2 regions of the Paenibacillus sp. MDV22-iso6 genome follow, and region 1 is predicted to be linked to the other one. Evidence: riboswitches for the same ligand, from Rfam matches in the RefSeq annotation. Region 1 holds a riboswitch; the other holds the start of a gene.
The links. Region 1 has a riboswitch for glycine ahead of gcvT (glycine cleavage system aminomethyltransferase GcvT). Riboswitches for the same ligand answer to the same signal wherever they lie in the genome.
Positions count from the first base shown of each region.

Region 2: linked by a shared signal. The riboswitch ahead of sdaAB (L-serine ammonia-lyase, iron-sulfur-dependent subunit beta) and the one ahead of gcvT (glycine cleavage system aminomethyltransferase GcvT) in region 1 are both predicted to bind glycine.

Region 1 covers NZ_JBZVDZ010000004.1:547,232-563,101, reverse strand. Annotated here, with positions in the region: gene AC4PM4_RS14570 (alpha/beta hydrolase family protein) at 1-781, shown strand, start outside; gene AC4PM4_RS14565 (ABC transporter substrate-binding protein) at 808-1,788, shown strand; gene AC4PM4_RS14560 (hypothetical protein) at 1,785-2,567, shown strand; gene gcvPB (aminomethyl-transferring glycine dehydrogenase subunit GcvPB) at 2,712-4,199, opposite strand; gene gcvPA (aminomethyl-transferring glycine dehydrogenase subunit GcvPA) at 4,295-5,650, opposite strand; gene gcvT (glycine cleavage system aminomethyltransferase GcvT) at 5,647-6,783, opposite strand; glycine riboswitch at 6,981-7,081, opposite strand; glycine riboswitch at 7,085-7,207, opposite strand; gene gcvH (glycine cleavage system protein GcvH) at 7,555-7,944, shown strand; gene AC4PM4_RS14535 (PTS mannitol transporter subunit IIBC) at 8,509-9,975, shown strand; gene AC4PM4_RS14530 (BglG family transcription antiterminator) at 9,975-12,080, shown strand; gene AC4PM4_RS14525 (PTS mannitol transporter subunit IIA) at 12,077-12,511, shown strand; gene AC4PM4_RS14520 (mannitol-1-phosphate 5-dehydrogenase) at 12,508-13,659, shown strand; gene AC4PM4_RS14515 (cysteine-rich CWC family protein) at 13,712-13,960, opposite strand; gene AC4PM4_RS14510 (endonuclease MutS2) at 14,053-15,870, opposite strand, start outside.
Region 2 covers NZ_JBZVDZ010000008.1:267,881-283,750, reverse strand. Annotated here, with positions in the region: gene AC4PM4_RS22990 (bifunctional 2',3'-cyclic-nucleotide 2'-phosphodiesterase/3'-nucleotidase) at 1-2,093, shown strand, start outside; gene AC4PM4_RS22985 (EAL domain-containing protein) at 2,307-3,350, shown strand; gene AC4PM4_RS22980 (methyl-accepting chemotaxis protein) at 3,567-5,663, shown strand; gene AC4PM4_RS22975 (arsenic transporter) at 5,853-7,145, shown strand; gene AC4PM4_RS22970 (hypothetical protein) at 7,286-7,492, shown strand; gene AC4PM4_RS22965 (phosphate ABC transporter substrate-binding protein) at 7,692-8,615, shown strand; gene pstC (phosphate ABC transporter permease subunit PstC) at 8,731-9,666, shown strand; gene pstA (phosphate ABC transporter permease PstA) at 9,669-10,556, shown strand; gene pstB (phosphate ABC transporter ATP-binding protein PstB) at 10,569-11,324, shown strand; gene AC4PM4_RS22945 (phosphotransferase) at 11,552-12,643, shown strand; gene AC4PM4_RS22940 (MFS transporter) at 12,673-13,950, shown strand; glycine riboswitch at 14,288-14,411, shown strand; glycine riboswitch at 14,416-14,559, shown strand; gene sdaAB (L-serine ammonia-lyase, iron-sulfur-dependent subunit beta) at 14,671-15,360, shown strand; gene sdaAA (L-serine ammonia-lyase, iron-sulfur-dependent, subunit alpha) at 15,350-15,870, shown strand, end outside.

The sequences.
Region 1 (15,870 bases):
TGCCGTAGCCGCTGTAATATTGGCTCATTCATTGCTCCGCTCTTTTCCGGGTGTAGACAAGCAGAGCATAGGTATAACAGGAATTTCATGGGGAGGCATCATCACAAGTTTGGTTGCGGGGTTAGACACCAGGCTTTCTTTTGCCATGCCCGTTTATGGCTGTGGGTATTTGCATGAACCGGGTTCCTATTATGGGCTTAGCTTTGCATCGATGCCGGAGGCAGAGGCAGAACGTGTTCGTCTATTATGGGATCCATCCACATATCTGTCGGAAAGCAGCTTGCCGATGTTATGGCTTAACGGTAGTAATGATACCCATTTTCCGTTGACCATATTTAACAAGTCTTTTGAGCAGCATCTGGAGTGCCATCCGAACAACAAAAGCAGACTAAGCCTTCATCCGGGTCTTGGACATTCTTATAAGGAGGCATGGGCATGCGAGGGGGTCTTCGCTTTTGCAGACAGTATCGTTAAAGCGAAACCTGCGCTTATTGAAATATGTGAGGAGAAGCACGAGGACGGTTGGTTTGTCGTTCGGTATGATTCATGCCTTCCTGTCCTGGAGGCCAATCTTTATTGGTGCGTGGATGATCGCAATTGGAGAACCGCAAGATGGGAGTCCATCCCTGCTTCGTTGGATACAACGAACTGCAAAGCGCTCATACGTCTTCCACAGCATGGAAGTTCGTTTTTTATGAATCTAAGAAATGAAAAGGGCTGGATCACAAGCACACGTGTAATGAGAAATGAGAGAACGGCAGAAGACAAAATAACAGAATAACGAATGAATAAGGGGATCTGTAGAAAATGAAACAACGAAATCAACGCTACTTCACGTTAACAGCAGTTTTGCTTGCGGTGCTATTATTGATTGTGGCCTGTGGCAACAAAGAGAAGTCAGGTTCGTCTGAGGCAGAACCGACGAAACAGGAACAAGCGGCTTCGGAAGAGTCCCAAGATGCCACGTTTACATTTAAGGATACAAATGGTGAGCAGACATTACCACAAAAGCCAGAAAATATCGCTTCCACAGTGACATATTTGACGGATCACCTGATTGCACTTGGCATGACGCCACAAGCTACAGTAAAATCACAGAACGAAGATTTTCCGTTATATTTGAAGCCATTCTTGAATGATGTGGCTATCATCGGTGATCAAGGTAAGGTCAGTGTAGAGAAAATGCTCTCTCTTGGACCAGATCTGATTGTGACGGATACGAACAGCAAAGAGCAATACGAGAATTATGCCAAAATTGCTCCAACGGCCATGCTTGAGAATGGATATGTGGCACCTGATTGGCAGACGGCATTTCGAGCTACCGCGGCGGCCTTTGGTCTGAACGAAAAGGCAGAAGAAGTGATAAAAACCTATGAAACGCATAAAGCTGAGGCGATCCAAAAAGTTCACGCCAAAGCAGAGGGTAAGACACTCATGGTATTGCGGATAAGAAATGATATTCGGTATTACGGAGACATGGACTACAAATGGCTTTATGATGATTTCGGTTTCTCCAGACCGGCTGTTTTCCCCGTGACAAGCGCTGAAAGTCGCTATGAAGTATTGTCTAATGAAAAGTTGCCAGAAATCGATCCGGATTACATTATCCTTATCAATGATAATGAAGAGATCTATAACAATCTGCAGACCTTGGGGATTTGGAAAAACATGAAGGCTGTTAAAAATAATCAGGTATTCCAGGTGGCTTCAGATTCGTGGTTTGGCGGGTATGGACCCAATGCGGCTACTTCCATGCTGGATGACCTGAATCGTTTGTTCGGCGAATGATGAATGACCGGATTCGTGAGGAACTGGGGAAGCACTTTAATCTTGTACAGGAACTGAATGGTGTACCCGTGGCATCGCTATGTGGAGAATCTATTGTTGATCCGGAGGCAATGAGAAGCTTTTTGTCCGCCTATCAACAGTTAATCGAGGGACAGGATCTAACGGTTGCCGCAGCCTATTTCACCAGTTGGTTCGGGGATGTGGCAGCTGCGCTGCAATATACCGTATCCGTCCATGATTCAGCTCCGAATTTTTCGCTAGCCAATCTGAGTATACATTTGATGAAGGAAACCGGGTATACACGAATTGCTTTTCAACTTGAGAACATGGATGTCACTCTCGCTCCGAAGGATTCGGAGGAAAGAACGGTCTGGCTTGAAGCAGAATTAAGACGTTTTTACAGTCAGACTGCACGTCCCCTCATGGAGTGTTTGTCCAAAGCTTCTGGGTTGCATGTCAGCATGTTGTGGGGGCAGTTGCCAACGGCTCTGCAAAACTACAGGGAGAATATTCATAATACGTATCAAGACGATGAAGCTCTCTTGCGTCAGTTTGCCGCTGATGAACTGGTGCTGCAAAATGGTCTGGAAGCTGATGTATTTGGTCTGGCCAAGAATCCGCTTCGTGTCAGGGTTCGGATGATTGATCATCCGCTGGAGCCTACGAAGAGACTTGCGATCAAAAACGTCTGTTGCTTGCAATATTTACGACAAGGTCGCTCCTATTGTTACACCTGTCCGCGATTGGGCAAGAAGGAACGGGCCAATTGGAAGCCCTAGACCGGAGAAGATAAAATAAAGCTGACAGGTTAATAAGCAATAAAGAAAACAGCCGCGCAGAAAGCAAAATGCGGCTGTTTTTGGCATTTATTAATGATTATCAACGACTGAATATGTTTTCATTAGTTTATTAGAGGTTAGCTTTTAACTGCAAGCACAGTTCAGTACAGGTTTACGGGCTGCTGTTGTTTCATCCAGACGGGTAACCGGTGTGCCGTAAGGGGCATTGAGTACCAGTTCAGGCGTTTCTTCTGCTTCCTTGGCAATGCGAATCATCGTATCGACAAACCCATCAAGGGTTTCTTTGCTCTCGGTTTCGGTTGGTTCGATCATGATGCACTCCTCGACGTTCAGCGGGAAGTACACGGTTGGCGGGTGATACCCAAAATCAAGCAATCGTTTGGCAACATCCAGTGTACGTACACCATACTGTTTCAACCCCCGGCCAGACATAACGAATTCATGTTTGCACACGCCTGGATACGGAATCTCGTAGTAAGGTGCGAGACGGGCCATCATGTAGTTGGCGTTGAGCACCGCACATTCAGATACCCGGCGTAAGCCTTCAGGTCCATAAGTACGAATGTAGGCATAGGCGCGGACCAGAATACCGAAGTTACCATAGTAAGCTTTGACCCGGCCAATGGATTGATCACCTTCGCGATCCAATGCATATATACCCTCATCATTTTTGATGACCATCGGTTTCGGCAGAAATGGAATCAAGCGGCTCTTCACACCAACCGGGCCGGCACCAGGTCCACCTCCGCCGTGCGGAGTACTCATCGTTTTATGCAAGTTCAGATGCACCACGTCGAAGCCCATATCGCCAGGTCGGGTGATGCCCATAATGGCATTGGAGTTGGCTCCATCGTAGTACAGCAAGCCACCTGCCTGATGCACAATGGAGGCAATCTCCTGAATGTCTTTTTCAAAGAGTCCGAGTGTATTCGGGTTAGTCAGCATGAGCGCTGCGGTGTCCGAACCAACAGCTGCGCGAAGTGCGTCAAGATCTACCAGACCGTCTGCGCGGGAAGGAATCGTTACCGTTTCGAAACCTGCTACGGTTGCACTTGCCGGGTTGGTCCCATGAGAAGAATCGGGTACGATGACTTTCGTACGCCGTTCACCACGACCTTCGTGGTAAGCACGGATCATCATGAGCCCGGTCCATTCGCCATGTGCACCAGCGGCCGGTTGCAGCGTAACGGCGTCCATCCCGGTAAGTCCGGCAAGGTCATTTTGCAACGTGTAGAGCAGTTCAAGTGCACCTTGAATGCTGGATTCATGCTGATATGGATGAATTTTGGCGAACCCGTTGTAACGGGCCACATCCTCATTAATCTTCGGATTATATTTCATCGTACAAGAGCCCAGCGGATAGAATCCGTTATCTATCCCGAAATTACGACGAGACAGGGCAGTGTAATGGCGAATGACGTCAACTTCAAAAACCTCAGGCAATGCTGCTGCTTCCGACCGAAGCATTTCCCGGGGAATCAGGGAATCCACAGCTTGACGGGGAACGTCGCATTCGGGCAACGAATAAGCGACCCGACCCGGACTGCTGAGTTCAAAAATCAACGATTGCTCCGGTGCTGGAGAGGCAGCCTGGTTAGTGTCTGTTGTGATAGTTTCAGGTTGGCCCGAAGTGGAGATAGAGGTTACCGTTTCCGATTGTCCTTGTGCTGATGTCGTCGTAGTTGTCTTTGTTGTCGTTTCCTGAGTCACAGCGATCCCTCCAATACACGTGCGAATTCGTCGATCTCTTCCTTGCTGCGTCGTTCAGTAACTGCAATCAGCATATGTCCGGCGAGCTCGGGATAATCACGGCCAAGTTCATACCCGCCAATGAAACCTGCATCGAGCAATTTCAGTTGCAGTGGTTCCACATTTGTTCCTTCAGGCAGTTGGATAACAAACTCATTGAACGTAGGGGCGGTAAACGTAAGAGAGACGCCTGGAATTGCGGTAAACGTATTAAGGGCATAATGGCTCTTTTGCAAATTCAAATCAGCAACGTCGATCATGCCTTGTTTACCCATAATGGACATATATACAGAGGCGCTCAGCGCGAGCAACGCCTGGTTGGAACAGATGTTGGACGTCGCCTTTTCACGGCGGATATGCTGTTCCCGTGCTTGCAGCGTGAGTACAAAACCACGCTTGCCGTTGCGGTCCGTTGTCTGGCCTACAATTCGGCCAGGAATTCGGCGCATATGAGCCTGGGATACGGCGAAGTATCCGCATGTTGGGCCGCCGAGTGAAGCGGCGATGCCAAGGGGCTGCGCGTCGCCAACGACGATGTCAGCACCCAGCTTGCCTGGGGCTTCCAGCAGACCCAGCGATAGCGGGTTGGCGCTGACCACGAGCAGGCTCTTGTGCGCATGCGCAAGGTCTGCGGCCTGTTTTACATTTTCCACGGCGCCGAAGAAGTTCGGGCTTTGAATCATGACGGCTGCGGTGTCATCGGACACGGCGGCTTGCAGGGCATCCCAGTCTGTTACACCATTTTGATATCCAATCTCAACAATCTCCAGATTGAGGCCGTGAGCATAAGCTTGCAATACCTGACGGGATTCGGGGTGCACGGTACGTGACACAATCAGTTGTTTGCGGCGGGTTGCCGCTGCGGCCAGATTGCCTGCTTCCGCAAATGCAGTTGCACCATCGTACATGCTGGCATTGGCTACAGCCATGCCTGTCAACTCACAGATGTAGGATTGAAACTCGAAAATCGCCTGCAATTCTCCTTGGCTGATCTCGGGTTGATAAGGTGTATAGGCTGTATAGAACTCGGAACGGGAGATGACATGATTAATGACGGAGGGAACGTGGTGATCATAAATGCCTGCACCCAGGAAACTGGCGTGTGTCTCGAAGTTGGCATTCGCTGCCGCTTGCTTCGACATATGACGTGTCAGTGCGTATTCATCCAGTTTGGAGGAAACAGGCAGTTCGCCCTGATAGCGAATCTCCTGTGGAATGTCATGGAACAGATCCTCAATCGTTTCCACGCCGATGGTTGCCAGCATGGCACTCTGATCCTGCTCGGTCATGGGAATGTAGCGATGCTTGCTCATGCTTGATCAGCTCCTTGAGTAGGTGTCTTTGGCGCACGTGTCCGTTTATGAAAAGGGGTCTTCACAACCTCGGCTTTCAATTTCTTGCCACGAATCTCAATCTCCAGCGGGGTACCCAGTGCAGCATATTTGCTATCAATCAAGGCCAGCCCCAGATTGCGTTTCAACGTAGGCGACTGAGTGCCTGTGGTCACTTCACCAATCTGCACGCCTTCGGCGTAAATGGGATAATGAGGGCGAGGGATGCCGCGCTCCAGCACTTCGATGCCGACCAGCTTTCGGGCAGGCCCATCATTTTTTTGCTGCAACAAGGCTTCATGTCCGATAAACGGTCCTGCATTTAGCTTCACAAACATACTTACGCCAGCCTCCAGCGGTGAGATGGTTGCAGACAATTCCTGTCCATACAGGGGCAGCTTGGCTTCAAAGCGCAGCGTATCCCGGGCGCCTAGTCCAGTCGGAACGAGTCCGTGACCTTCTCCGGCTTGCATCAATCCGTTCCAGACCGCAGCGGCTTGTTCCGCAGGAACATAGAGCTCAAAGCCATCTTCACCGGTATATCCGGTGCGGGATAACAGCAATGTAACGCCACATACCTTCGCATTTGCTACAAATCGGAAAGGCTCAATCGAAGACACATCGGTATCTGTCACCGTTCCGAGAATATCGACTGCCAGCGGACCTTGCAGGGCAAGCAGCGCCGTTTGATCCGAATCATTGGTCATCGTTACGCCTGGCGTCATGTGCTGTTGCAGCCATGCCCAGTCCTTGTCGATGTTGGAGGCGTTAACTACCAGCATATAATGCTGGTCTTTCAGTTTATAGATCAGCAGATCATCGACCACGCCGCCATCCGGATAACACATTAACGTGTATTGGGCCTGACCGGGAACGAGTGTTGTTATATCATTGGTGGTCATGTACTGTAAAAAAGCTTCTGCGTGTTCACCTTGTACGGTGAATTCACCCATGTGGGATACATCAAATAATCCGGCACGTTCTCTTACCGCTTCGTGCTCTTTCTGAATTCCACTGAATTGTACCGGGAGCTCCCAGCCACCAAAATCAATGCATCGTACGCCTTCATATTGCTGATAGAGTGGAAAGAGTGGGGTTCTAAGCAAATCGGACATCCAATCACCTCGTCATGGGCCGTCAACCGGCCGAGTGTGTAACCGTGGATCAATGAATCTGGCATCATATTTTATTATAAAAGTAAGGTAAGGACGCTATAGGCAGCGCCGCTCTATAACCTGTTTTCGTTTTTTTGGGAAAAAGGAAAAGGACAGGCCAAAGAATCGGCATGCCAGAAGCACGCTGTATTCTTAGGCTCTGTCCTTGGTACCTGAGAGTTACCCCGCCGAATGATGCAGCAGGTTTCCCCTTGGGTGATCATAACGCCCATACAGGGCGATTAGATGCTCTCCAGAGTTGCGTCCCGTAAAAGTCCTTTTGCCTGAGAGATTCACCTCCGCTTGTCGGTGGCTTACTCCTTCGGCGTTACCGCATGTACACCCTGATTCGGGTGTCAAGGGTAATCTCTCCCTTTACATTCATCCGCGGGTATTGCATAGACCAATTAAACACATTTACTACTCTCATTAAAGCCTGAATCGTCTATTGATGTCAAGAACGATATCATAGATATGAACAAAAAATCCGAATGAAATTTTTAATTAACATTAAAATGTACGTCTATTTATAAAGAGTGCGCTTACTTTTCTAATATTCACCATTATATGTAGGGAGGGTCCATTTGAGTTACAGGCATATAAGGAAGAAAAACAAATAAATTGTGAGGTATCTTGACATTTGAATCGAAAATATCATACGCTATGTTCTGGGAAAAAGGTTAAGGTCAAAGAAACGCATGCACTCATTAATGAAAAGCGAGGCGGATATCGATGAGCGAATTGAAAAGTGATTTCCTGTACAGTGAAGAGCACGAATGGGTGCAGACCGTAGGGGAGGATACCGTACGTATTGGCATTACCGAGTTCGCGCAGCATCAGCTGGGTGACATTGTGTTTGTAGAATTGCCTGACCTTGAATCGGATGTAAAAGCGGAAGACGGCATTGGAACGATTGAATCCGTCAAAACCGTTTCGGATTTGTTTTCTCCTGTCAGTGGAACGATTATTGCTGTGAATGATGCATTGCAGGATTCCCCGGAGCTGGTTAACAACTCCCCATATGAGGAAGGCTGGATGATCGAGATTCGTGTTGAGGGCGACCTCACAGCAGCACTTTCCACATTGATGAACGCGGATGCGTATCGTAAACATACGGAATAATATTAAGGTGCAAATTTCCGCTAGATACGGAGTTTCAGCTTAATGGAAAAGTTCGTTTAACGTAATAAAAATGAATCGATTGATTATAGATCCGGATGGTGATACAGCTCATTCGGAGAATACTTAGGCGCAATTGCCTCACCTGGGACAGGGTGAGGCAATTGCGCTTTTTCGTTGTTAACAGACGAAAGGGATGGAATGAATATCAATTAACGTGTTTCATCAATATTTCTAATTGAGATAGAAACAGCTCGTTCAAATAGAATAAATTTACAATTTCGTTTGTCATTAAAATGGGGCATTTCGTGGGTATGATACATGAAAGGGAATAACAGGTTCCATTCCATATACAAGGTTCAAACATGGGACAATCCTTTAAATTTAAATCTTGTCATCAACGTTCATGACGGAAGTAGGTTTTCATTTCGTTGTAGAAGATACCGTTTTCATTTACGATATGGTTGTAAATTAAGATTTATTGAAGATTTGTACCTTTGTTCGTCTGGATCATCGTTGTCAAAATTCAGTGGAATTAAGGTTTAATATGTTGAGGAGGTTTTCAATATGAGTTCAGTGGACGCAAAGTCCGAAAAAAGCGGAGGAATACGGGTCGGCGTTCAGAAGTTTGGACGTTTCCTGAGTGGTATGGTTATGCCGAACATGGGTGCATTTATCGCCTGGGGTTTGATTACGGCATTGTTCATTCCAAAAGGATGGTTCCCTAACGCAGATTTTGCATTGCTGGTTGATCCAATGATCAAATATTTGCTGCCTTTGCTTATCGGTTACACAGGCGGTACCATGGTACACGGCCAACGTGGTGGTGTAGTCGGTGCAATAATGACCATCGGGGTTATTGTCGGCAGTGACATTCCAATGTTCCTTGGCGCCATGATTGCCGGACCATTGGGAGCTTGGGTCATTAAGAAATTTGACAAAGCTGTCGATGGCAAAATCAAATCAGGGTTTGAGATGCTGGTTAACAACTTCTCCGCTGGTATTATTGGTGGGATTTTGGCCCTTCTAGCCCTTAAAGGCATCGGGCCTTTCGTTGAAGCGATTAGCAAGGTGTTATCGGCTGGGGTAGAAGCTTTGATGAACGCTGGTCTTCTCCCGCTGGTCAACCTGATCATTGAGCCAGGAAAAGTATTATTCCTGAACAATGCCATCAACCATGGGATTCTGACACCGATTGGTACGGATCAAGCAAGAGAACTGGGGCAATCCGTATTATTCATGCTTGAATCCAACCCAGGACCTGGACTCGGCATTTTGCTGGCATACTGCTTCTTCGGTCGCGGATCAGCCAAATCTTCCGCTCCAGGTGCTGTAATCATTCATTTCTTTGGCGGGATTCACGAGATTTATTTCCCTTACATTCTGATGAGACCGATACTGATTCTGGCTGCGATGGCTGGTGGTGTGGCGGGTACATTGACCTTCATGCTGACAGGAGCTGGTTTGGTATCTGCACCGTCACCGGGAAGTATCATTGCCTACTCATTGTTAACACCTAAGGGCGGATATCTTGGTATGTTTGCCGGGGTAGCCGTAGCTGCGGTTATCTCCTTCCTCGTGGCATCCATACTGCTCAAAACAGGTAAACAGAAGGATGACGAAGATCTGGATAGTGCTTCCAGCCGCATGAAAGATATGAAAAATCAGGGCAAAACGGGTAACCTCACCGTTGATAAAGACAATCGTGAAGCTGACCGTGCAGCCGATATTGCTTCTTCGGCAGTAAAAACGGATATCAATAAAATTGTATTCTCCTGTGATGCAGGTATGGGTTCGAGTGCCATGGGTGCCTCGATTCTGCGGAAGAAAATGAAGGCAGCCGGTGTGGATGTCGCTGTAACCAACACGGCGATCAGTGAGATTCCACAAGATGCCGACATCGTCATCACACAGAAAACATTGACTGACCGGGCCAAATCCGTGGCTCCAAATGCAGAGCATATTTCCATCGATAACTTCCTGAAGAGTCCTGAATATGAGGCACTGGTGGAGCGCCTCAAATCCGACTCCTGATGAGTAATATTACAAGGAGACAGCGTGAGATCGTGGAGTTCCTGCTGGAGCATCCTCATGAGGTAACTGCTGGCGATATAGCTGTTGTGGTCAAAGTAAGCACTCGTACCGTACATCGAGAGTTGCAGATGATTGAACAATGGCTTGAGCCCCTTGGCATGAGATTGGAAAAAAAATCGGGAACCGGGGTTCGAATTGATCCCGGTTCCGATGATTTGGCCGTATTGCGTCAACAACTTGAGCTTAACGAATATGTGGAGTTTACGCCCGAAGAGCGTAAACTCTTCATGCTTTGTATTTTGCTGGATGAATCCGAGCCTGTGAAGCTGCTTGCATTGGCCTCAGATCTGAAGGTAACCGTGTCTACGGCAAGCAATGATCTGGACGATCTGGAACCACGCATTCAGCTGGCTGGATTGAAGCTGGTTCGCAGACGTGGATATGGGGTCAAGATCAATGGAAGCGAGCTGGCTCATCGCATGGCTATTTCCGCGCTCGCTCTTGAATATCTGGATGAATCCGATTTATTCGGTAGACAAGCGGAGCAGGGAGTTTCCAAAGTAAACAGCAAACTTCTGGAAATGATAGGGCATGAGGATGTACTTACGGTCGAAAATGCATTATGGCAGCCGGATATTGAGTGGTTGGAAAATATCCCGGAACGTCAATACATGAAGCTGCTGATCCAATTGTCTGTAGCGGTTGTGCGGATTCGCAAAGGTTTTGGCATAGGTCGGGGCACACAACAGGACAAAAATGACGTTGGGAATCCACTGCAAGATGAGCGGAAGGTGCCGGAATATTTGGCTTCACGGTTGTGCGGCGTTCTATCTGCCCAGCTTGGGCTGGAGTTTGTCGGCGAGGAGCAGGCTTATTTTCACAGGCTGCTAGTTGAAATCGAGCAATCGATTCATTCCTCGCGTCTTCTGCCCATAGACGATCTGGTCTTACTCGACATGGTTCGTTCTCTTACAGATCGAATGCAGGAGAAAACTCATTATTCGTTCCATGAGGATCGTCTGCTTCGTGAAGGTCTGATTGCCCATATAGAGCCGGTGCTGGAACGAATGGATGGGCGGCAGCTCATCCGTAATCCGTTGCTTCAGCAGATCCGCAAGGATTATGAATCACTGTTTGAGGATGTAAAGAAAGCCGTGCGAGAGGCTTGGCCCAATACGGATGTGCCGGATGAGGAGATCGGATTTTTGGTAATGCACTTCGGTGCTTCCATTGAACGGCTGCGGGTGCTGAAGCGTGAAATCAGGGCTGTCGTCGTCTGTACGAGTGGGATTGGATCTTCACGGATGTTATCGAGCCGTCTGTCCAAGGAAATTCCCGAAATTCGGATTGTGGACAGCGTGTCCTGGTATGAAGCCGCACGTATACCGAAGACGGAATATGATCTGGTTCTCTCTACCGTGGATCTGCCGATGGATAAACATCAATACTACAAGGTAAGCCCACTGCTGACGGCAGAAGAAAGTGAACGTTTAAGAAACTTCATCAGGACAACGACGCTTCAGCGGGAACATAGTCCCCCACCTGAAGCAGACTCAGGGACAACAGGACGAATTTCCGATCCGGTTGGACTGGAAGCGACCCTGATTGAAATCGTACAGATAATCGGCAAGTTTCAGGTGTTCCCGCTGGATAATCAGGAGATCGGATTTTTAGAAACGGCTTACGCCATGTGCAGCGTTTTGCATCAATCCGGTGTATTGAATAATCCAGATGAGATTGCCAGGCTGCTGGAGGAGCGTGAAGCTGTTGGAAGTCAGAAGATTCCCGGAACTTCCCTCGCTCTGTTTCATACACGCAGTGATGGCATTCACAGTCCTTCAATTACGCTGTTCCAATTGACAGAGCCGCTTCTACGCACGCCGGAAGACCCGGCAGGTGTCAGCCATGTGCTCTTGATGCTTGGACCCAGACAGTTATCGAAGGAAAGTTTGGAGGTACTGAGTGAAATCAGTGCGCTATTGTTGCAGGAAGAAATGATTGCATTACTTGAAAAAGGCAACCGGGATGATCTTATTCATTACTTGTCCCAAGAACTTGCGGGATTTTACCGCAGCAAAACCGAAATTGGAGGTATTCAAACATGAGTGTGTTAACTAAAGATAAAGTCATCATGAATGCAACGGCTCAGGACAAATACGAAGCGATTCGTATGGCAGGTCAAATTTTGAAAGACGCGGGACATATCACCGCTGAATACATCGACAAAATGCTGGAGCGTGAAGAGATTGTCTCCACGTATGTCGGCAACGGACTTGCGATTCCACACGGCACGAAGGAATCCAAATCATTCATCCTGTCCACAGGCATTTCCGTCATTCAGTTCCCGCAAGGTGTTGATTTTGGGGAAGAAAAAGCGTATATGGTCATTGGTATCGCCGCTCAAGGTGGAGAACATATGGAGATCCTGACCAGCATCGCAGTCATCTGCGCCGAGGAAGAGAACATGGAAGCTTTGCGTCATGCTCAAACCGCCGAAGAAGTCATCACTATTTTGGAAAGTGAAATGGAACTATGAAGGCCCTTCACTTTGGAGCAGGTAATATTGGACGTGGCTTTATCGGTTTGATTCTGTCCCGTGCAGGCTACAATGTTGTTTTCTCCGACGTTAATCAGGAGCTGGTTAAGGCTCTAGAGCAGCGTGGAGAGTATACGGTTGAACTGGCTAACGAGGCCAAAGACCTGGAGACAGTTACCGGTGTGAGTGCAATCGATGGAACCAATTTGGATACCGTTGCTCAGAATGTTGCAGAAGCTGAACTGATCACAACTGCAGTGGGCGTGAACATTCTGAAACATATTGCTCCCGGTATTGCCAAAGGACTTACGTCCAGATTGGGAACGGGCGATGTCTTCCAGCCCCTTCACATTATTGCCTGTGAAAATGCAATTGGAGCCAGCACTCAGCTGAAAGAACATGTATATGGCCTGCTTGATGAGCGGACTCGCCTGCTTGCGGATCAGTACGTGTATTTCCCGGACTCTGCCGTAGATCGGATTGTGCCGATTCAGCATCATGAAGATTCATTGCATGTACAGGTAGAGCCTTTCTATGAATGGGTTGTTGACCGTTCACAAATGGCCCCTGCGTTCAAACCGGTTGAGGGTGTAATGTATGTGGATGATCTGGAGCCTTATATCGAACGGAAGCTGTTTACCGTAAATACGGGACACTGTATTGCCGCTTATATTGGATATGTGAATGGGTTTGATACAATTCAGAAGGCTATTGCCGATGAAAAAGTCAAATCCATCGTATATGGTGCCTTGCAGGAAACCGGAGCCGTTTTGGTGAAGCGTTTTGGATTCAATGCCGACGATCATCAGTTGTACATTGCCAAAATATTGGAACGGTTCGTTAACCCGCATCTGACGGATGAGGTAACTCGTGTAGGACGTTCTCCACTGCGGAAACTGTCCCCGAATGACCGTCTGGTTCGCCCAGCTCTCCAGGCTTACGAGTATGGAACGGAGACAACACTTTTGGCGATGGGTATGGCCGCTGCCTGCAAGTTTGACGTATCCGAAGACCCGGAAGCGGTGGAACTCCAGACTACGATCCAGCAAAAAGGGATTGAAGCAGCACTCAGCCAGTATACGTCCATGGATGAGAGTCATCCTGTACTGAAGCAGGCTGTAGCGCATTATCAACAAATGCAGAAGTAACGTTCTGTATTTCAATACAAAATAATATTGATTGAAGAAGAGCCTCACAGGGTTAACTGTGGGGCTCTTTATTTTGCTCTGTCTTCTTTTTATACGTATCCAGACATGCCTCGCAGATGCAGGACTTCCTGCGCTGTTCTGCCGGAATGGGGTCAAATACCCCTTCTGGGAACACAGCCCGGTTACACCAGCATTCTGAATGAGGACGACCAGCCGCATAGGAGCAGCCATTGGCCTCACCGCATAAAGGACATACAAGAACTTCTGGAGTGACTTTCTTTGTATCCTGCTCAACAGACATACGAGTCTTCCTTCCCCGATAAATTTCTAACCACGAACGATCGATAGGTTTATTAAAGTATAGCAACTCAACCCATTATATCAATCCTGTGGTTATTCTTCAGGGGGCAATTCAATTTTCAGTCCTTCCACATGCTTGCGACTCATCAGTTTGCGTTTCTTTCGGTTCTCTTTGGACTCCAGCACAATGTCGAGGTCATAGTCACCCGGATATAGTTCATCTGCGGAGATGTGCAGAGTTAGACGTTTCTTATGAATTTTGACTTTACGTCCACGCAGCATGACTCCGATATTTCCGCGACTGTCCTCCACATCACATACGATGCCTGACTGGTTCAGATAAGCTGCATAGACGCGATCCCCTTTTCGGAATGCTTTGGCAGGGGGCGCGGGTTCTAATGTTTCAGGCCGATCAGCAGATTGCTTTCTAGTTCCAGTCTGTACGGACGGGCTGATAGGTTTTATCGTGTTCCTTGCTTCATTCAATTGTTCTTGTTCAACCGTGCTGTTTATTTGCGATGACGTTGAACTTACGTTAGGCACGGATGGAGAGGAGGTGGAAGAGACACTTTGCGAGACACCCTGATCTGAAATGAGCTTGGAGCGCTCAATAATACGCTGTGGCATACCCAATTTCAGTGCAATGGAATAGGCATAGCTGTCCCCGGCTTCTCCGATCCGCAATCGATAAAGAGGTTGAAGAGAGACCGTATCAAATTCCATTCTTGCATTCTCAAATCCAGGCGTGGATGCTGCAAAATGTTTGATTTCCCCAAAATGGGTTGTAGCGATAACGGTAGCTCCACGGCTGTGCAGCTCCTCCAGCATGGCGATCGAGAGTCCCACTCCCTCACCGGGATCGGTACCGGAGGCCATCTCGTCAATAAGCACAAGTGTCGATGAATCGGCTTGCTCCAGGATGCCAATCATGTTGCGAATATGTGCAGAAAAGGTACTGAGTGCTTGCTCCAGGCTCTGTCCATCGCCGATATCAACAGCAATTTCATGATACACGGCCATCTCGCCATCTTCAGCGACAGGCACAAGCAGACCAGATTGCATCATCAATGTGAGCAGACCCAATGTTTTGAGTGCAACCGTTTTGCCACCCGTATTCGGCCCGGTAATGATTAGCGAGGAATAAGTCTGACCAATCGCAAAATCAAGCGGAACCATGGATGCACCCATAAACGGATGGCGGGCATGATGAAGCCGAACACGTCCAATGGCATTGACGCTTACAGTTCGTCCGTCCATGGTCGCTGCATATTTCGCTTTGGCGAACAGGAAATCCAGAATCCCTACCGTTTCCGTATTTAACGAAATTTCACGATTATAAGACTCTGCCAAGGAGGTTAAGTCACCGAGAATTTTCATCTCCTCCCGTGATTCCTCGGCTTGCAGTGAAGACAGCTCCATTTGCAGACCTACTAATTCAGCAGGTTCAATATATACGGTTTGGCCACTTCCTGATTCATCCAGCACACTGCCTTTAACGTGTTTGCGGAATTCTTTCTTAATGGGCAGCACGGTTCTTCCACCACGCTGACTAATCACATTTTCCTGCATGATGGAGCGGTGTTTGCTTATTAGAGAATCCAGCTTGCGCTTCATGCGTTCCTCATTCACCGTCATTTTTTTACGAATACGTATCAGCTCCTTGCTCGCCTGATCCTGAATGCGTCCACTATGGATACAGCGTTCAATCTCGCTGAGCAGGGATTCCATCCATATCATGGATGAAGCGTAGCGACTAACTGTGGGGGCCACTTCGGATTTGCCCTCCATGTATTTCATAAGCTGTGCGCAGCTGCGCAGAAATTGGGCGAGATTGCTGAAATCACGTTCCGTAAATAAATAACCGGTGCCGAGCAGATCCATGATGGTCTCCATGCCATCCAGTGAAGGAAT
Region 2 (15,870 bases), on a different contig from region 1:
ATTCCGACAAAGAGACAGACCAGTATGGTCTGGCGAAGACAGCTACGCTGATCAAAAAAGCCCGTGACGAAGCAAAGAACAGCTTGCTGTTCGACAACGGTGACCTGATCCAGGGTAACCCGCTCGGGGATTATGTAGCGAAGATTGATCCACTCAAAAAGGGTGAGACTCACCCTGTATATAAAGCGATGAACCTGCTCGATTATGATGCAGGAAACATCGGTAACCATGAGTTTAACTATGGTTTGGATTTCCTTGACATGACGCTGGAAGGTGCGAACTTCCCTTACATCAATGCCAACGTATATGTAGATGACGGTGACGACGATGAGACGAATGACAAGAACTATTTTACCCCGTATAAAATTTTAGACAAAAAAGTTACCGATGAGAGTGGCAAAGAGCACACCATCAAGGTGGGTGTCATCGGATTTGTACCACCACAAGTCATGCAGTGGGACAGCGCTAATCTGGAAGGCAAAGTCATTGCCAAAGACATTATCGCTACTGCGAAAAAATTCATTCCTAAAATGAAGGCTGAAGGTGCCGACATTATTGTAGCTATTCCTCACTCCGGTTTTGAAGATATTCCGCAAACGGATCTGATGGAAAACTCAGTATTGTATCTGAGCCAGGTTGAAGGCATTAATGCCATTCTGTTCGGACATGCCCACAAAGTATTCCCGAGCGCTGATTTTGCCGGTAAAAAAGGTGTAGACCTTGAAAAAGGTACAATCAATGGCGTTCCTGCTGTAGAGCCAGGCTTCTGGGGTGACCACCTTGGAATTATCGATCTGGATCTGGAACTGGTAGACGGCAAATGGAAAGTGGCAGACTCCAAAGTGGAGGCACGCCCAATCTATGACACAGCCAACAAAAAGGCTCTGGTAGATGCTGATCAAGAGATCGTTGATGCTGTTCATGACGAACATGAAGGTACGCTTGAGTATGTGCGTGGTCCAGTCGGCGAAACGACAGCTCCAATCAACAGCTTCTTTGCACTGGTTCAGGATGATCCATCCATTCAGATCGTTACCAATGCACAGAAATGGTATGTTGAAAAACATATGCAAGGAACAGAATACGAAGATATTCCTGTATTGTCTGCAGGCGCTCCGTTCAAAGCAGGCGGACGTTCAGGTGCTTCGTATTACACGAATATCCCTAAAGGCACCATTGCGATTAAAAACGTAGCTGACTTGTACGTGTATCCAAATACGGTACATGCCGTATTGGTGAATGGCGCTGAGCTGAAAGAATGGTTGGAATGGTCTGCTGGTCAATTTAACCAGATCGATCCGGCAAAAGGTGGACAGCAACAATTGGTCAATATGGACTTCCCAACGTATAACTTTGACGTTATCGATGGTGTTACGTACCAAATTGATGTAACTCAACCAGCGAAATACGATGGCAAAGCAACGATTGTAAATGCATCAGCTAACCGGATTAAAGACCTGAGCTTCAATGGTAAACCGGTTGATCCAGCACAAAAATTCATCGTGGCAACGAATAACTATCGTGCTTCTTCGTCCAAACTGGCTAACCCAGACGGTAAACGTATCGTCTTGGCTGCACCGGATGAGAACCGTCAAGTGATCATTGATTACATCCGTGAGAACAAAACGATTAACCCGGCAGCAGATGGCAACTGGTCGCTTGCACCAATTAAGCCTTCTGCAGGTGTAACAGCAGCTGCACTTAACGATCTTGAAGTGGTGTTCGCGTCTTCCCCAGATGCCAAAGCATTGGTTGAAGCGAACCCGGCGATGTCCTTCATTGGGACAAACAAAGACGGTTTTGCTGAGTATGGCTTGAAATTGACAGGAGAAGCAACAACGACTCCAGAAACAGGTGTGGAACCTGCTCCAACGCCTACGAAGCCAGACCCAACTCCAACTAAACCTACAACCAAGCCACAACCTGAGAAACCAGCAGGCGGCAAAGTGGTTCATGTGGTGAAAAAAGGAGATAACCTCTACCGCATCGGCTTGAAATATGGTGTGGACTGGCGCAAGCTGGTTTCCGTAAATAAAATTACAAATGTGCACAATCTTAAAGTTGGACAGAAAATTGTAATTCCCGCTTCTTAAGATTAATTAGCGGTAAATGAAGACCGACAGTCATCAGACTGTCGGTCTTTTTCATGCTATGCTGATTCGTTAACTCATCAGTAACCGTCATAGTTGAAGTCATCAAAACAGTAGAGATAAATTTCAAGACCCATGCTATAATATTTACAAACTTTGGGTATATACCAGTAAACATTAATGAGATAGAATCACAAACTGGCAAGGGGGTTCTACATGAATTGCAGTGGCTGCAGTCCAATTCATCCTATAGAGGATCAAGGTACCCTGTATATGCGTCCCATCTCCCCCGCTTTGCTGGAAGCACTGCAAAAGCAGGGAAGACATATCGAACATTCGGATGAACTCATCTGGATGCATTTTTTGAATCTTGAATCTGTACAACGTTGTATTGAGGATATTCTCAAGATTGAAGCGACCCTGCCAGATATGTTAACGGTTCAGGTCACTCCACTGTATGGCCAGGCCGATGCTGATAGCTGGATTAGTCTATCCATGCAGGAAGCTCGCCTCAAACATGCTGATCTGGTTTCTGTTATTCTGGAACATCAATTCAGCAGTCATATGCAGCCAATCGTAGATGCATCGGAGCAGATTATCGGATTTGAATTTTTACTTCGTCCTGCTGAACAGGGTAGACCCTTCAGTGCATATGAATTATTTGAAGTTGCAAGGGATACCGGATTGCATTCTTTTCTGGATCGGACAGCCCGTGTTGCTGCCATCGAGACGAGTGCCGTTCTTTTACCGCATGGTGTCAAACGTTTTGTGAATTTCCTGCCTTCCTCCATCTATAACCCCGAATACTGCCTGACGCACACATTTGAGACGATTGAACGCCTTTCGCTAGACCCTAAGGATTTTGTGTTTGAAGTGGTGGAAACGGAACAGATTCAGCATATGTCCATCTTGCAGCATATTTTTGAGGTGTATCGTTCTCATGGAATGTCGGTTGCCTTGGATGACGTGGGGGCCGGATTCTCGACGATCGAAGTAATGAATCGGCTGAAGCCGGATTTTGTCAAAATAGATCGGAGCCTCATTGATCATTGTGATCATGATTTGAACAAACAGCAGCAAATTATCAATATTGTTGAGATGTCGCGTCGATTTGAGGGGCGGGTACTTGCCGAAGGCATTGAACGAATCGAGGAATTTGATTTCTGTCGATCCGTGGGTATTGATTTGGCACAAGGGTATTATTTTGGTAAACCAACCGCATATCCGCCACAAGGTCCCTACGGAAAAACATCTGCATAAACAATAAAATACGGATGTACCAACAAGTCACTTCGCATGATCGGAGTGGCTTGTTTGTCATGCTATGTAAATTTATAAATACGCTCATCCAACCGATATATAGGATAGGCCTTTAGATTAGATGGGCGTCTATGTGACACCTTATTTAATTAGGTTGGAGAGGTCTTACATAAAAAAGAAAAAGGGCAGATTTATATTTGGAGGGGGAGAAGCAAAATGGGGAACATTCGGGGGAATGAGCAAGTTAAGGCAGCAATCAAGCCAGCCAAGCCAAAAGATAATAAACCGAAAAAGAAAAACAAAAAGAAAAAAGGCTTCGTCTGGAGCATAAGGAACAAATTATTGGTATCCTTCCTGGCGGTTCTGCTCTTGCCGAGTCTAACCATTGGGATCGTTACGCTGATTATCGCTGATTATACGGTGGAAGACCAACTGATGGACAGTGCCAAACAAAGTGTAGACACAACGAATTCAATCATTGGCACACATGTGGATGCTAAGATTCATGATATCAATTATTTTGCTAGTTTGATTGTAACTGACATGATTAAAGGACAAAATGAAAGCCCTGAGCTTGAGCTGAAATTGAAACAGTATCTTGGACTGCATCCGGATGCTTTAAATATCTTTGTGGGGACCAAAGAGGGAGTCATGGTCCGTGGCAAGGAATCTGCGGGAAGTTCACAAGGGTCACCTTATGATCCCCGGGAACGAGAATGGTACAAACTTGCAATGGAGAAACCGGGTACTCCAGTAGTGTCACCTGTATCCAAGAATACGGACGGCATTGCTGTTGTCTTTGTCTCCAAAACGCTTGATGATCAATCGGGTGTTATTGGTTTGTCCATGGATTTGACCGAACTGCGTGAGCAGGCTTCCATTAAGGTTGGCAAGGAAGGGTATGTCGTTATCTTGGATGCAGACAAAAATTATGTCGTATCCCCAGTCGTGGAAGCTGGTACACAAGAACAAACAACAACGCTGGATCCAATGTTCGAGAGCAAGGAGGGCGAGTTCAGCTATATCTATAATGATGATCCCAAAACCATGATTTTCTCTACGAATGAGGAAACCGGGTGGAAAATTGGCGGTACAATGTTCAAAAGTGAAGTATCCAATGCAAGTAAAGACATTCGGATGGCTACACTCATCGTTATCCTGGCTGCCACATTACTTACTCTGATCTTTATTATCTGGTTTACACGTTCGATGCTGCGTCCGATTAAACGTCTGCAGGAATCCGCCAGATCCGTAAGTAAAGGCGACCTGACGGTAAAATTGGACACAGGACGCAAAGATGAGGTAGGCGATCTGGCGAAGTACTTTGAACGGATGGTCGACAATCTGCGCATGATGATTCTGGGTGTACAGGAAACAGCAGAGCAGGTATCTGCCTCCTCACAGGAATTGTCCGCTAGTGCGGATCAAACAACCAAAGCTATTGAGCATTCAACGATGGCAATTCAGGAACTTGCCGAGGGTGCCGAGCAGCAAGTGAAGAGTGTAACGGATGGATCGGGAAAAATGAGCCAAATGGCGGAAGATGTTCGCATGATGTCTGAGCGAGTGCAATCCATTACAACGAATATGCGGCATACATCTGGAGCGGCTTATTCAGGTAATGAGGCTGCAGGTCAGGCAGTAGAGCAGATGAATAGCATTCAAGAAACGGTGGAACAGCTGGCGACGGTGGTTCAGTCACTGAATGTACGCTCTGTTGAGATCGGCAGTATGGTAGATGTGATTGCCACAATTTCGAAACAGACCAATCTGCTGGCTCTGAATGCTTCCATTGAAGCGGCAAGAGCGGGAGATGCTGGCCGTGGCTTCGCAGTTGTAGCGGGAGAGGTACGGAAGCTCGCAGAGGAATCGGGAAGCTCGGCTGCGCAGATTGGTCAACTCGTTCATAATATCCGTCAGGATATGGATGCTGCCCTGAACGCTATGAATGCAGCTCAGACTCGGGTTGGAGACGGAATTCAGGCCGTGAATACGTCCGGACAATCCTTTGCACAGATTCGGGAAGCTGTAGAGGATGCTGTTCATACGTTGGATGATTTGTCCGAAACAACGAAGCAATTGGAGAATGGTGCTTCCCACGTTGCCAAAGCAATGAACGATATTTCGATTGTGACCCAAGAATCTGCTGCGAATACGGAATCCGTCTCGGCATCTTCACAGGAACAGCTGGCATCTGTGGAGGAGATCGCTTCGTCTTCAGCACATCTGAACAGTATGGCGGAGCAACTACAAGGATTGTTGGGTATGTTCAAAATGGTGGAGGACACGCCGAAGGATGGGGACAAGTCCTGACCATTAGGCGATATCTTTTATCTCAGTTTCTATAGAAATTAGAAGGAAATAAAGATAGACATTTCTCCTGCAGCCCTGTATAACTATAGCGTCTGGTTTATCCGCAATAATTGCAGTGTAATCATATCTGGCAGGCCATTCTCATATCATGCTCCAAAACATGATGAATACAGCGGCGCAGGAGGCTTTATGACATTTGTAGCAATTCTGATTTTTGTCCTGACCATCACATTGGTTATCTGGCAACCACGCGGATTAGGTATTGGTTGGTCCGCCATGGGTGGGGCTCTGCTAGCATTGATGTGTGGTGTCGTCAGTCTGAACGATGCATCTGATGTGGCATCCATTGTATGGAATGCAACGCTCGCTTTTGTCGGCATTATCATGATTTCATTAATACTCGATGAGACAGGTTTCTTCGAATGGGCCGCTCTTCATATGGCAAGGTTGGCAGGAGGAAATGGACGTAGGCTCTTTATCTATTCCATTTTGCTCGGCGCGGCGGTGTCGGCGCTCTTCGCCAATGATGGTGCAGCGCTAATCCTCACCCCGATTGTGCTCGCGATGGTACGTGCATTGAAGTTCGATGAGCGCATGGTACTTGCCTTTGTTATGGCTAGTGGATTTATCGCGGATACAACGTCGTTGCCGCTGGTCGTCAGCAACCTGGTGAATATCGTATCTGCGGATTATTTCGGTATTACATTTGTGGAATATGCGGTGCGGATGATTGTGCCTAATCTCTTTTCCATCGTGGCGAGTACCGGGATGCTGTTCTTGTTTTATCGCAAAAGCATCCCGCTTCGCTACGATATTTCTGCAGCACGTGATCCACGGGAAGCTATTCGTGATCCGCGGATGTTCCGCATCGCCTGGTTCATGCTGGTGCTGCTGCTCGTGGCCTATGCCTCCAGTGAGTTTTTGCCGATTCCCGTATCGGTTATCGTCGGCGCCGTAGCTCTTTTGTTCGCCATATTGGCAAGAAAGAGCGAAGCTGTGGACCTGAAACGCGTGATTAAAGAAGCACCATGGTCCATTGTCGTGTTCTCGGTGGGCATGTATATCGTGGTGTATGGGTTGCGTAATGCCGGTTTAACCGATCACTTGAGCCGTTGGCTAGATGCCATCGCAGACCATGGTCTGTTAGCTGCCTCAGTGGGGATGGGCATGATCGCAGCGATATTGTCATCCGTAATGAACAATCTGCCCACCGTGTTAATTAACGCATTGGCGATTCAGGGTGCACACACCGAAGGTATTGTGCGTGAGGCGCTGATCTATGCCAATGTGATCGGTTCCGACTTGGGTCCCAAAATGACGCCAATCGGTTCACTTGCCACATTACTGTGGCTGCATGTGCTGTCCCGCAAAGGTGTAAAGATTACATGGGGATATTATTTCAAGGCAGGCATCATCTTAACCATTCCCACACTATTAATCACCTTGGCCGGATTAGCGTTATGGCTATGGATTCTGGGTTAGTAAAATCGTAATTTACATTAACAATCATCATATGATCCAACTTATTGTAAAAAGCTGCTCTCACACGCTGGTGTTACCTACCAGCTATGAAGCAGTTTTTTTGATTCTTCTATAGAAGAATCAAATTCTCTTTTTACATTATGCATGTACACAATGGCCAGCCTTCTACAGTGCTGGCCTTCTTTTTTGCCATCCCCAGTCTGAGGATTAAAATGCCTGAGACACAACCAGCGCTGACACAGCGCAGGGAACGGAACGATTGTGTAAAAGCGAAGCGTTCGCCTTTATCCCCGGATGTATTCCTTGAGAAAAGTAAATCATATAAATCCGGGGATAACAGCGATTGAAACAACGTCCGTTCCCGGAGCGGCCACTTCAGCGCAATTTGTCACAGATGTATTTCAATCCACAGTAAACATTTTTAACATTGCGTTTACAAAACATTGATTTTGAGATGACATAACGCAACTACAATGAATAAAGAGTTGATGGTGAACAAAAATAAAAGCAAATCGCCGTCACTAATTTGGGGGAGGAAAACAAAACATGTTTAAAAAGTTGCCGTTCATTTTGATGACCTTAACGTTCGTACTGGTACTCGCAGCATGCGGATCGAAAAATGACGCTGGTACAGAGGGAAGCAATAATTCCACAGGAGAAACTGCTACTGAACTTAGTGGTAACATTCTCGCTGTTGGATCAACAGCACTGCAACCTCTGGTAGAGCAAGCTGGACAAAAATTTATGGCAGTTGATGAATATAAGAACGTGATGGTACAAGTGCAAGGCGGCGGTAGTGGTACTGGTTTGACACAAGTATCCGAGGGACAAGCTACAATCGGTAACTCTGACGTATTTGCAGAAGAGAAAATCGATGACGCAGCAAAAGTAAGCGAACTGAAAGATCACCAAGTGGCTGTTGTAGCCATCGCTCCAGTAAGCAACAAAGATGCAGGTGTACAAGATTTGACGAAGCAACAACTGATCGACATTTTCTCTGGTAAAATCACAAACTGGAAAGATGTTGGCGGTAAAGATCAAGCCATCGTTATCGTAAACCGTCCTAGCAGCTCCGGTACTCGTGCAACATTCGAGAACTTTGCACTGGGAACAAAAGTGGAAGATATCCAAGGTTCTATTCAGGAAGATTCCTCTGGTACAGTTAAAAAGCTCGTAGCTGAAACGCCGGGCGCAATTGGTTACTTGGCTCTGTCCTACCTGGATGACAGCCTGCAAGTTTTGAAATACGAAGGTGTAGAAGCAACGGTTGAAAACGTAGAAGCAGGAACTTATCCGGTATGGGCTTACGAGCACATGTACACCAAAGGTGACCCGGATGCAGCAACAAAAGCATTCCTCGACTACATCCTGAGTGACGAAATTCAACAAAACGACGTGACGGAGCTTGGTTACATCCCAGTATCCGGCATGAAAGTAAAACGTGACGCAGCAGGCACTGTGACTCAATAATCTTTGAACTTGCGCATACAGCGAGAGAGGCGGACCCAGGTCCTGCCTCTTTGCGCGGTTTGCTCTGGATTAATCCCATATTTTGCATGAATTCTACTATAGAAGGATGGTTGTTATGGAACAGACCGAAGGGGGAACGGTAATGAACAACAAGTTGAAACCGCGCCGGCCCTTGAGAGAGAAGCATTATTGGGAAGAGTGGACGGGACGGATCTATACGTCGATTTGTGTCGTTTTCCTGATCGTTGTCATGTTTTCCATCGTTTATTTTGTAGCGTCCAAAGGCTTGTCGACCTTTTTCCAGGATGGCGTGAGTATGCGCGAATTTTTAACCGGAAAAACGTGGAATCCAACGGGAGAACCTGCTGCCTATGGAGCGTTGCCGTTCATTACCGGTTCATTCATAACAACATTACTTGCAGCTCTGATTGCAAGTCCACTTAGCTTGTGTGCAGCGCTCTTCATGACCGAGATTGTACCAGGTAAAGGTAAAAAGATATTGCAACCTGCGATTGAGCTGCTGTCCGGTATTCCTTCCGTTGTGTACGGGTTTATCGGTCTCAGTGTTATCGTTCCTTTATTGCGCAGCATGTTTGGCGGAGCCGGCGTCGGGATTGCAGCCGGATGTTTGGTTCTGTCTGTTATGATTTTGCCTACCGTAACAAGTATTATGGCAGATGCACTGTCTGCACTGCCGAAAGGTCTGCGTGAATCGTCCTACGCACTGGGGGCAACACGCTGGCAAACGATCTACCGTGTCATTATCCCGACGGTTCTTCCAGCTTTGCTGACAGGGATTGTACTTGGTATGGCACGCGCATTTGGTGAAGCTCTTGCCGTACAGATGGTCATCGGGAATGCACCACATGTACCGACATCACTGCTCGAATCGGCTTCAACGTTAACGAGTGTAATCACCCTGAGTATGGGTAACACCACGATGGGATCTGTTCATAATAATGCACTGTGGAGTATGGCGCTTGTCCTGCTGGTGATGACCTTTGTCTTCGTCATTCTGGTTCGCCTGCTTGAAAGGAGGAACCGGGTATGAAAATGAAGGCTAAAACGGTAGATAAAGTTGCCACATCCGTTATCGTTGTTCTGGCGCTGTTCATTGTTGTTCTCTTGCTCGGTTTGCTTGGCTTCATTCTGGTACGTGGGATTGGGCAGATTAACTGGCACTTCCTGACCAGTGCACCACAGCTGCTCAAAGGTGGAGGCGGGATTGGACCGCAATTATTCAACTCAATATTCCTGCTTGTTCTGACCTTGATTATTACGATTCCGCTCGGATGGGGCGGCGGTATTTATATGGCTGAGTACGCCAAGCCGGGCCGGATCACAAGTTTTATTCGACTCGTTGTCGAAGTGTTATCCTCGTTCCCATCTATCGTTATTGGTTTGTTCGGACTCTTGTTAATTGTTAATACATTTGGTCTTGGATTCTCCTTATTATCGGGTGCCATGGCCTTGGCTATATTCAATCTTCCACTCATGGTGCGGACAACGGAGCAAGCGTTCCGGGCCGTTCCGAAAGAGCAGAAGGAAGCGGGTCTTGCACTCGGATTGTCCAAATGGAAAATTATCACCTCCATTCTGCTGCCTGTGGCATTGCCAAGCTTAATCACGGGTACGATCCTGGCATCGGGCCGGATCTTCGGTGAAGCAGCAGCCCTGATGTTCACAGCAGGTATGAGTAGTCCACCGCTGGACTTCACGGACTGGAATCCAACGAGTCCAAGATCGCCGATCAATCCATTGCGTCCGGCAGAGACGTTAGCTGTGCACATCTGGAAAGTAAACAGTGAAGGCATTGGCCCGGATTCCAAAGAAGTAGCAGCTGGCGCTTCAGCCGTGCTTGTACTTCTCGTACTGGCGTTCAATCTCAGTGCACGCTGGATCGGTCGGGTGGTTTACCGCCGCATGACAGCTTCGAAATAAGGAGGAACCAACATGGCCATACCTTTTGGTACGGAACAGTTAAGCATATATTATGGGCATTTTCAGGCAGTTAAGCAGATCAGCCTGACTTTTCCCGAAGCCAGTGTAACGGCACTCATTGGACCATCCGGCTGTGGTAAATCCACGTTCCTGCGGTCGCTCAACCGAATGAACGACGAGATTGCCGGTTCCCGCACCGAGGGACATATCTGGATGGATGGCAATGATCTGAATGAGCCGGGCACAGATGTAATCAAACTCCGTCAGAAGATCGGCATGGTGTGGCAGAAGCCGAACCCTTTCCACAAGTCTATCTACAACAATATCGCGTTTGGCCCCCGCTACCGCGGTATTAAGAACAAGAAGGCACTGGATGAAATTGTGGAAAAAAGCTTGCGTCGCGCTGCGCTCTGGGACGAAGTGAAGGACAGACTGAATGAATCTGCCCTGGCCCTTTCGGGTGGGCAACAGCAGCGGCTCTGTATCGCCCGCGCGTTGTCGGTTGATCCGCAGATTTTGCTGCTCGATGAGCCGGCATCTGCGCTTGACCCGGTATCAACGGGTAAGGTGGAGGAGTTGATCTCGGAGCTCAAGAAGGAGCTGCGGATCGTAATTGTTACCCATAATATGCAGCAGGCGGCACGCATCTCGGATTATACAGCTTATTTTTATCTGGGAAGCATGATTGAGCACGGGGATACGGAACATATTTTCACCAACCCGGACAATCGTCTGACTCAAGAATATATTATGGGACGTTTCGGTTAACTGTTAAATTGGATGGAGTATGAGATCGAGATAGATTTATAGAGATAGAAGGAAGCATAACACTCGGGCGAGGTCGTTCGGGGGTTATGCTTTTTTACATCATTCTACATATGGAATAGTTTGCCAAAATAAAAACAATCATGCTACGATATTTGTGAGCACCACCTTTAATTTGATAAGAGAAGGAGATGTGGATCATAACTACCCATAAGATTGCCCATGACACCATGGCAACTGAAATTATCTCGCATTATTCCATAGAAAAGCCTGCAATTTCCTTTATCCGACATAATGAAAATCTAACGTATCAGGTGGTTGATGAATCAACCGGAGAGAAGTACCTATTGCGTATACATAAAGCCGCTTTTGCAAGCATGACGGGCATCCAGCATACACGACCTGCACTTGAAGCAGAGATGAATCTACTTTATACATTACGGGCTACCAGACCATTGCGGGTGCAGACTCCTGTACGCAATACATCGGATGAGTGGGTCACCGTCTGGTTGGACGAAGCAGGAGAAGAGATCTGTTGTACTGTTCTGGAATGGATTGAGGGCAGGGATATTAAGCAGGGAGAACGTCTGACAACAGCGCAGATTCATGATTTGGGCGTACAGTTGCAGACGTTGCACCAATATGGACGACGACCAACGGGAGCTCCTGAGCCTCAGGTGGGTTCACTGAAGTCTGAAAGCGGGCAGCAGACGAATGACCGTGAACAGCACGCTGATAAGGCGATCATCTCAGATATATATAACGATAGCCCTGCCTTAGAGCAAATGGGAGTAAGACCAGCCTATGGCTCGATCAAAGAGAATCTGGTCATGTTGGAGCAATTGGAGGAAGGCGTTAGACGTGGTATCTTTACTCCTGAAGATTTCGATCTGATTCGTGAGACGTTTGAGAACATTAACGGGCAACTCGAAACGTATCCGCACAATGCCGAGACATGGGGAGTAATTCACGGAGATATTACCCGCGGCAATCTGCTAGTGACGGATCAGGGTATATCTATGATTGATTTTTGTTTATACGGTTATGGCTACTATCTCTTTGATGCCGGAGGTGCGGCTACGATTTTCAATCGGGAGGAACGGGATGTCTTCCTATCGGGATATACGGAGCAGACAGGACCACTGACGAAGCGTGATATTCGGTTAATGGAAGGATTCATGCTGATCTTTACGTTCGGCTATTTTGCATTTCAGATGGAGAATGAGTCCAGGTACGAATGGATGAAAGAGCGGATGCCTCTTATATGCAGCAAATTTTGTAGACCATATCTGCAGAACGAGAGTATTTTCTATGAGTTATAATTTGTGATTTCTAGTGGGTGGGTAGCGCTATGAAGAACATTCGTGCAAAGAGAGTTGCATCGAAGGGGCAGTCTGGTGGCTGGAAGCATGCCGGATTGCTACTTAGCGGAGTGGGCATATCCAATCTGGGTGATTTCATATATATTGTGGCGATCAACCTGATGGTATTGAATATGACACAGTCTCCAGCGGCAGTCGCAGGGTTGTGGATTATCTCGCCGATTGCTTCGGTGTGCACTAAGTTTTGGTCAGGCAGCCTGATTGATCGTTATGATCAGCGACAGCTGATGATTGGTGCTGATATGCTACGGGCATTGTTGGTGGCGGCGCTCCCACTGATGTCCAGCCTATGGATGATGTACGCAGTGATGTTTCTGATCAGCATGTCTTCATCTATATTTGTCCCTTCCTCTCAGGTATACATTACCCGGTTGGTACCTGCTGAACGGCGCAAGCGCTTCAATTCCCTACAAGCCCTGATCAGCTCAGGGGCATTTATTACCGGCCCAGCAGTTGCAGGAGTGATGCTAATTTATTTATCTCCGGCGGCAGCCATTTATGCCAATGCGGTTTCTTTTGCTGCTTCTGCGTTGATTCTAATGTTTCTTCCCAAACTGGGCATTGGAGAACAGAATATAGGGACGGGAAGCAGACTCACACCTCGGATGATTGCCCAGGATTGGAGAGCTGTACTGAGCTTCAGCCGAAAGTCGGGCTACGTGGTCGGTATATATGCCCTGTTCCAGATTATTCTGGTGGTCGGCATGTCGCTGGATGCTCAGGAAGTGGTGTTTATCCGTCAGGTGATGAACCTGCCTGAATCACAGTACGGAGCATTAATGAGTATCACCGGAATCGGTTATTTGGCAGGTTCCATGCTGGTTTGGATGTTCGCCAAACATTTGCCGATCCGTCACATGATGGGTGGCGGTGTACTTCTGGTCGCGCTGGGTTATTTTCTGTTCTCCCGTTCATTCTCGTTTGAGCTGGCGGCGGTTGCCTTTATTCTGCTCGGTCTGTGCTCCGCACTGGCGAATACGGGCCTGGTTACCTTTTATCAAAATAATATCCCTGTCGATCTGATGGGGCGAATGAGCAGTGTACTTGGACTAGTGTTAAGTATGCTACAGGTGGCTTCCATTTTGATTGCAGGCGTAGTGGCCGAGCAGTTGTCACTTCGTATGGTATATACAGTTGTATCCGGGGTTATGCTGCTGGCTGCGTTGGGATTGTGGGTGACGAGTATGCTTCCTTCCCGAAGCAGGTATTACGATGAACCATCGAAGCCCAAGGCGATGGTGGGGTGACAGGCAGAAATACGGCAATTCTAGTACAGAATAAAGGTTACCTGAATACCCGAACCGTTCTGTGGAACATAACATAAATAGTATTAAACACTGATAGTCACTAATAGAAAATGAACAATGTATACGCTTTCGAGATGAAACGCATTAACACATTCATGTGATGAAAGTTTACAGTTCGTTAATTTATTTAGTGTATAAAATGGAAAAAAGCAAATATTCACAAAGAAATCGTTAAGTTTGTTGACACTGATCTTCCGGTCGATTAATCTTAATGAGAAAGTATTAAAAACTTCAATTATCGTTCTGTTACAAGATCAGAATGGTTCCATACAGCGAATGATAGCGAGCGGGAGAGACCTGGGCATGTCGAGTAAAATGGCAGCTGTCGGGCACCGAAGGAGCAAGCTGCTACGCACCCGGCGCAGTGGTTAATCTCTCAGGTAAATGTACCATCGTTGGACGCAACTCTGGAGAGTGCGCGAAACTGCGCCACCCAAGGGGTATATGGTCAAGCAGCACGGTGTGCAGGGTGACATCACCTGTGAATACAGGGATTGCATCGATCCGCCGCGCTGCTTATCATGAAACTCTCAGGTATCGAGGACAGAGAGAGGGCCTAGGGCCTTCTTCTGTCCTTTTTTGATGTCATCATTCAGTAATAAAGGAACATTATGGGTGTACGTCTGGATGAAAATGACGATTATAAATGGAGGGTTTGCGATGCGTTTTAAAGACGTTTTTTCAATTATTGGTCCGTCCATGACAGGTCCATCAAGTTCACATACGGCTGGAGCGGCAAGATTGGGGCGAATTGCCCGTCAGTGGCTGGGGTGCACGCCTGAACGCGCTCGATTAACACTGTATGGCTCGTTCGCCGATACGTATCAGGGGCATGGTACGGATCTTGCGTTAATCGGTGGCCTGCTTGATTATGTGACTGATGATCCACGTATACCGGATGCAGAACAATATGCAGAGGAAGTGGGTATGGAGGTAGAGTTTTTTACAAGTGGCCTGCCTGCTCCTCATCCGAATACGGTCAAGATTGAACTGTGGCATGGAGACCGTCAATGCTCACTAATTGGTGCTTCCATTGGCGGAGGTAGTGTATCGGTGCATGCATTGAATGATTTTCGTGTACAGATCAGCGGAGAGTTTCCCACACTTGTACTGCGCCATTCGGACAAAGCAGGGGTGCTCGCTTCCGTAACCTCCACCATCAGTTCGTCCGGGGTGAACATCGGGTACATGCAAGTGGATCGGAAAGCCCGGGATGGTGAAGCATTGACAGCGATGGAGATGGATGGTGTGCCAAATCCTGAGATGCTGAACCGTCTGCGGTCACTGGATCATATGCTGGACATTCGCGTGATTGATTTGAAGAGAGGGGTCGAGCCTGATGCGGTTTAAACATCTACATGAACTGAATACCATCTGTACAGCAGAATCCAAAACCATCGCCGAGCTGATGATCGAAGAGCAGGTTCAGGAGACGAATATCCCGGAAGCGGATGTTGTACGGCAGATGTCGGATTACTATCAGGTGATGAAGGAAGCTGTACACAAAGGGCTGACAGAAGATACGACATCACGCAGCGGTTTGACTGGCGGAGACGGCAAAAAAATGGCTGAGTACATTCGTAAAGGTGAGACTTGTTCTGGAGATGCTTCTGCACTGGCCATGGCGTATGCCCTTTGTGTATCGGAAGTGAATGCCTCCATGGGCCGGATCGTTGCCACACCAACAGCCGGTTCTTGCGGCATCATTCCGGGTGTGTTTATTAGCTCCCAAGAGCGTTTTGGCTGGAGTGACGAGCATCTGGTGAACGGTCTGTTCTGTGCGGGAGCGATTGGTTATGTCATTGCCAACAATTCATTTATCTCCGGTGCCGAGGGTGGCTGTCAGGCTGAAGTGGGTTC